DNA from 2 places in the Paenibacillus urinalis genome. Region 1 is predicted to be linked to the other one. Evidence: riboswitches for the same ligand, from Rfam matches in the RefSeq annotation. Region 1 holds a riboswitch; the other holds the start of a gene.
What was found. A riboswitch is a leader RNA that binds a small molecule or an ion and turns the genes downstream of it on or off. The one in region 1 is predicted to bind cyclic di-GMP.
Positions count from the first base shown of each region.

Region 1 (3,425 bases):
CAGACCAATACTGCTTGGTTTGTTCTAACAACACGGTGGTATTCAACAGATATCAGCTCCCTTTTATTATTGCACTCTAAGTTTGTCTACTAATGATTCTAATTCGCTTGCAACCTCATTCATTTGTTCCGCTGAATCAAAAATCTTGGCAAAAGCAGCCTGCTGCTCTTGAGCACTACGCTCAATTTGACCGGAGACTACTGAATTCTTCTCAGCCATATCCGCAAGTGATTTGATTGAAGCCGTAATTTGCTCCGTTTCTGCGACCATCTGCTGTGTAGCGGCAGATACTTCTTGAATTTGGCTTGTGACGGAATCCGTCGAAACCAGGATACCTTTGAAGATCGAGCCGGTTTCTTTGACGATTTCAATTCCTTTGGCTACATTTTGCTCTCCATCACCAATGGCCTCTACAGCGAGAGCCGTCTCATCCTGGATGTATCCGATCAATTCTGCAATCTGATCTGCCGATTTCTTGGAGGCTTCGGACAGCTTCTTCACTTCATCCGCTACGACCGCAAATCCTCGTCCCTCTTCACCAGCTCTTGCCGCTTCAATACTTGCATTCAGAGACAACAGGTTCGTCTGTGAAGCAAGCTCTGTAATCACTTGAACGATCTGGCCAATTTCGCCGGAACGCATCTGCAGCTTCTCAATAATATCTACCGAGTTCTTAACCGAACGATTGATGGAATTCATCTGCTCAATGACCTGATCTACATTCTGATGTCCTACCTCAGACTGCTCCTTCATCTGCAAAGAAATCTCGGACAGCTCGGACGTATTTCCGGCAATTGTGGTCACACCGGATGAGATCTCTTCGAGCGAAACAACGCTCTCTGATATCGACACACTTTGCTTCGCAACACTATTGGTCATTTCTTCAATATTTTTCGTAATATCTACCGTATTTTCGTTGTTAACTTCAACCGCACTGAACAAGAATTTGGATTGCTCCGCGGATTGCTCGGATACCTTCTTGATCGTAGTAACCAAACGACCGATGTTACTTGCTGTGGTGTTGAATTTCTCGTTGACTTGTCCAAGCTCATCATCACTCGTTCTCAGCTGTACGGTAAAGTCACCCTTACTTATCTTATCTAGTGCACCCATCAGCTCTTTGACCGGCTTGAAGGTCTGTCTAAGTGTAATGTATTGCAATGCAAGAACGATAACGAGCGTAATCAGCAGTGCAAGAAGTGTGTATGTCAGCAGCTCCTGCTTGCCTGTTGCAATCAGACTTGCATCCACATCAATTCCCATATATGCAAATACTTCGCCTGCTCCATTCACAAAGGGATACAGTACCGTAATCCATGTACCATAATCATCGTTATAAGCAGCGGTGTAGGCTATTTCCTTGGTTTCAAGCATCTCCTTCACGCCGTCTGCATGAATTTGAGGCTGTGCGTACATGTCGCCAAGTGCCATATCTTCTGCAGCGAACATCTCAAGCACTGCAGTTGGCAGTGCAATGATCGAGGTTTGCGTACCCTCTTCCAGCTCCGGTCCAAAGATATAGCCTTGTGCTACATTGGGATGGGTCTTGGATAACTCATCAAATACAGCCGTAATTTGTTGTTGAATCGGAGAATTCGGATCCGGGTTATTTTTCGCTGCTTCCGCATCTTCCACAGATACCTGGCTTCCCAGAGCCTCCATTAATTTTCCGGAATCGGATTGAAGCTGTTTGGTCAATACATTACCTTGAATAAACTGACTGCAGCCAATAACGACAGCACCTGTAATAATGATATAGAAGCTTGTGAGTATCATATTTCTAGCAACAATGCTCAGGTTTTTGAAGCTCCATTTTTTTAACTTACTCATGTCTGACAGTTCTCTCCCTACTCATCCATATGTAGTTTCTATTTCATCTTAAATTGCATGGTAAACCTTCCAGCCTTGGGCGATGGTGTCTGCTTCCTCCTTTCTCATAGATCGCTTTAATAAACAAAAAAATGAACCTATGGACAAAATAATGCCATGGCTCATTCAAGCAACTGGCTGACATTTCCTTACGGAAGTAGTCCCTCTAGCTTTGCGTCACTGCTTTTCAACAGCTTTGCCACGTATTCAATTTACAAGTAGTGCTTAAGAACTATATAATCTTACCTTCACTAAAAGTAAACTGGTGTTCACTTTTTCTAATCGGCTTTTTTTGTTAGTTTTTTAATACTATAAGACTATTTTTTGCATAAATTCTCTATTCTCAAGTTAAATACGACCCCGTCATGACTAGTTTATAATTGCAAGGAATTATTTCACATTTCGACATAAAAAGCCCCCATCCCTAAATGGATGGAGACTCGAACCTATTTTATAATCCCTAAACCAAAAAATTTGAAACGATCTTTAGAAGGAGATTACTCCTTCTCATACAAATTGATCTTCCAGCCGTTATCCCAGTGGAGCAGCTTCTTATGGATATATCCAGAAGTTACATAGTACTGATTTAGCCTCTCGTTATCTGCCATGCAGTCCAGCCTAATCTGCTTCTTTCCTTTAATTCTTATGTAATCTTCCGCCCACAACAACAGCTCTCTGCCTACGCCTTGACCCAAATGTGATCTCTTGACGGCAAACCTGTGAATATATCCTGACGACGCCGCATCATTCAGCTCGCCCCAGACAACCGGGTCAGACCAGCAAATGTACAGCGTACCTATAATAATCCCGTCCGTTTTTGCCACAAAAAACTCCAGCTCACGATCCATAATCAATTGTTCGGTCTGCGCGAGGTTAAATTCATCAGGATGCCACTGGTTGATCCCTTTGGCCTGTATCCAGCGGGCCGCACCTGTCCACAGCTCTAATATTTCTGGACCATCCGTTAATCTTGCAGGAAGCACTTCAAGCATGAACCGATTCCTCACCTTCTGTGTCAGCGAATTGTAAAGCTCTGAATTCTCTTTCCTTGTTCGTATCTGACTGTAAGATCCTCGCCAGCGGCTTCAGTCAGGACCCGATTCCAAAATGAGATCTACTTTTACATTTGATTCGAGTTTAGCTGCTTTGTTCACTAGAGCATTATTCTCTTTAGGCAGTTTCTTTACCATCTTATATCTTCCCGGCACCGGCTTATATCCCAGCAGGTCTCGATTGATGTGAAGCATGGGATGGTTCAGAGAGTCATTATTCGTACGCAAGTACTTGATCTTCAACTGCTTCGCAAGCTGTACAGCGCTTACCTTCAATGCAAATCCGATTCCTCTGCCGCGGTACGCTTTATCTACCCCTGTATATTCATGGTACATACTCTCCGTGGAGGTCTGATGCAGCAGATGCGCTACTCCGACGTACCGATCTCCATCCAGGGCGATCAGCACATACTCGGGCCTTGAGCCGGGCAGCTCCAATGTCCACTTCTTCCATTCTTGAAAATCAAAATAATCTCCGCTAATTCCCGGAATATCTCGGCTCGT
Region 1 covers NZ_CP118108.1:1,477,730-1,481,154, reverse strand. Annotated here, with positions in the region: gene PUW25_RS06735 (non-ribosomal peptide synthetase family protein) at 1-46, opposite strand, end outside; gene PUW25_RS06730 (methyl-accepting chemotaxis protein) at 67-1,830, opposite strand; cyclic di-GMP riboswitch class I at 1,996-2,080, opposite strand; gene PUW25_RS06725 (GNAT family N-acetyltransferase) at 2,367-2,861, opposite strand; gene PUW25_RS06720 (GNAT family N-acetyltransferase) at 2,955-3,425, opposite strand, start outside.

Region 2 (3,425 bases), 480 kb from region 1:
TGAGCAAATGAAGCCGACGATGGAAATATCGACCAAGGCACATCTGTATCTGATTCTTGCAGAAATGTTCGCTTATATGCAGCAGGCAGCAGATTTAGGGAATAACATTGCCGCCGGCAGTCCAGATAAGATCGAACGTCTGAAGACAGCTCTCGGCTATATCCATGATCACTATAGTGAGCCCATTAAGCTGAAGGACTTGTCCGAACACATTAATATGAGCGAGGGACATTTCTGCCGCTTCTTTAAACAAATGGTCCAGAAGAGCCCAATCGATTATATTAATCATTACCGCATCCAAAGAGCATGCAAGCTGCTGGAAAATACAAATTATAAAGTTGTTGATATTGCGATGGAAGTTGGTTATGACAATCTAAGCTACTTTATTACCCTGTTCAAAAAACAAAAAAAGATGACGCCTTCCCAATACCGCAAGCAATTTTTTGAACAAATTTCACTGGAGCCGGTTTCTGTATAATTGCAGCAAAAAAAGGGTGACTTGGTGAGAACTCTTAGCTCTTACCAGATCACCCTTGTTTACAATTAACGACTCGCTAGTTTAGACCAGTTTCCATAATCGTGAACCGAAATCCCGATATAAGAATCATGCTCATTTGCCATCTGCTCAAGCTCTTGCAGTTCTGCTCGCATGTATTCACAGCCTTCTTCGTAGAAGGTAATAAAATTCCCCTCGCTGCTTCGATTCGTCTCAACGGCGATGGATACTTTCTTACCCAGCTCAGACGCTTCCTTCAGTTCACTGGCTGCGGCATTGTATATAGCACTTGCTGTATCCCGATATGCCATAACAGCGACAGCATCGAACTGGCGAATCATCCAGCTGCTAATCTTCATGTCCCCGCCAGGCACGGTATAGTTATCAAGCCAAAAAGGGATATCTGCTGTGATCTTCATCTCCATACGTTTTGCTTCATTCGTTAGATACGTTACATTAGACTGCCACTGAGTAACAACGCTGTCACGATCTGACTTCCATTCTGCAAGCACATGGGGCTCAATATCCACATGTATTCCCGAGAACCGCTCATTCTCTTCGGCTCCATTCTGATAGGCTTCGATCCACTCCACGAAGCTCATTAATCCTTCACGACCTGATAATAGCCCCCAGGCAGGTCTGCCGTCCAAGATTTGGACCTCAATTCCTTCCGCGTAAGCCTTGCTGATAAAATCTTTATAATACGGTACAGCCACATCTCTGTTTATTTGCAAATAGATGGCATTGATCCCCTGCGCTTCTGCAAAATCCAGTATCTTGTCGGGCTCACTTTTGATTTGAGTTGTATCCCATAGCCATGTTCCTGTTTGTTTACTTGAGTAGGCTGTAGCTTCTACATCCACTGCTCCCCCTGTAATTGATCCCGCCATAATTGCTGCAGCCAGCAGTACCGCCGCTGCTCTCCCTGTTTTCTTCCACATCTCTTATGTACACTCCTTCGATTTTAGGAACGGTGCCTTATATCCTGCCCGTTCTCCATTAATAAATCGGCAACCGGCTGTCATCATAAGTCATTAGACTTACCTTAGACCCATGGCTTTGCGTCTTTGCTTTTCAACAAATTTGCCTCCAATTCGTATACAACCCCGTCCATTTGTCTCATTGTTCGATTACCTTAGTCTTACTTTTCGACAATTTTTGAAGGACGAAAGTATTACTTTATTATTTTCGGAGAAATATGAAAGGAATTTATAGGACTTTATGCTCATTTAATGATTTTGGACCATTTTTGTTTCACTCAAACGAAAAAATAGGCAAGTAGACAGATGTCCACTTACCTATTTCAGATATTCTCAATGTAGTTAGGGTATATCCATTATTGTTCGAACAATGGAACGAGCTCAATTCCGTTTGCAGAGATACGAACAAGTCCCTTGTCGGACAGCCGAAGCTCAGGTATAACGACCAGTGCCAATAATGACAAAGTCATGAACGCATTGTTCAAGCAGCACCCAGCGGCCTTTAGTGCCTGGCTGATGGATTCAGACTGCGAGGCTACGATCTCAAAAGGCTCCGGAGACATTAGACCTGCAATCGGCAGCGGAAATTCTGTCGTTCCCTCATGTGTTACCACCGCGACCCCGCCTTGCATATTCACGACTCGGTTAGCCGCATCAGCCATTAGATGATCATCTGTTCCGATCACCATCAGATTATGGCTGTCATGTGCGACCGTCATGGCAATCGCAGCAGGCCGGTTAAAGCCTACTCCACTAACAAGCGCTACTGCCTTGTTGCCTGTTCTATGATGCCTTTCAATCACAGCGATTTTGCATACATCCTGATCCTGACTTAATATCACTTGGCCTGATTCTGCTTGGACGGTCTTGAACACTTCCTTCGTCTCTACATGATTTTCTGTCACTTGTATAATGCGAGCTTTAAGCTCACCCTCATTAACAGGTGTATTAATTACAAAATGATCTGCCTGAATATCAGCCTCTAAATGAACGGTCCCCAGTGCATCTTGAGGATACTGATACTTATCCCAGGCAGCCGCCATTTTCCCTTCCCTCGCAACGACTTGACCTGCCGCAATGGTTGTATGCACATTCACATCAGCGAGTCTTCCATCCAATAGAATGATATCTGCGATCGAGCCCGGTGTGATTGAACCCACATCTCTCTGGACGCCGAACCGCTCTGCCGTATTAATCGTCGCCATTTGAAAAGCCGTCACCGGCTTGACGCCCTGGGAAATAGCAAGACGCACAACGTAATTCATATGCCCTTCATTCAGCAGGGATTCTGAGCTCCGATCATCCGTCACGAGCATCATCCGTCTTGTATCAAGCCCGAGCTCGGTTGAGGCCTTAATCGTTTCTGCTACATCATGCCAGGCTGAGCCTTGCCGCATTTTGGCGTACATGCCCAGGCGGATTCTTTCCTGTACATCCTCTTTGGTTACACATTCATGATCTCCGGTTACACCTGCCGCAGCATATACAGGCAGTCTCCAATCATCCGCTGCCCAGGTAAAATGACCGTCCACCGCTTTACCCGCGCGCAGTGTAGCTTCTATTTCTCCAAGCATCTTTTCCTCGCCGTATACGACACCCGGAAAATTCATTACTTCCCCTAAGCCAATCATGTCATTGCCCCAGCTTAACGCTTCTGCCACCTCGTCAGGTCCGATATAGGCTCCCGTCGTTTCGAGTTCAGGGCTCGTGGATGGCACACAGGAGGGTGCCTGCATATAAGCAGCGAGCGGAGTCGTTCTCGCCTCTTCGAGCATATATTTAAGACCGTTCAGGCCAAGCACATTGGATATTTCATGCGCATCAAAGAATCCACCCGTCGTTCCTAATGGAAGGACGGCTCTAGCAAATTCTGCCACAGTTAATTGCGTACTCTCAATATGGCAATGACCATCAAGCAGTCCTGGTGCAATATACTGCCCGCTGGCGTC
Region 2 covers NZ_CP118108.1:1,958,516-1,961,940, reverse strand. Annotated here, with positions in the region: gene PUW25_RS09100 (helix-turn-helix transcriptional regulator) at 1-478, shown strand, start outside; gene PUW25_RS09095 (hypothetical protein) at 544-1,437, opposite strand; cyclic di-GMP riboswitch class I at 1,503-1,594, opposite strand; gene ade (adenine deaminase) at 1,833-3,425, opposite strand, start outside.
Region 2: it holds a riboswitch for cyclic di-GMP, as region 1 does, so the genes downstream of both, PUW25_RS09095 (hypothetical protein) here and PUW25_RS06730 (methyl-accepting chemotaxis protein) in region 1, are expected to answer to the same signal.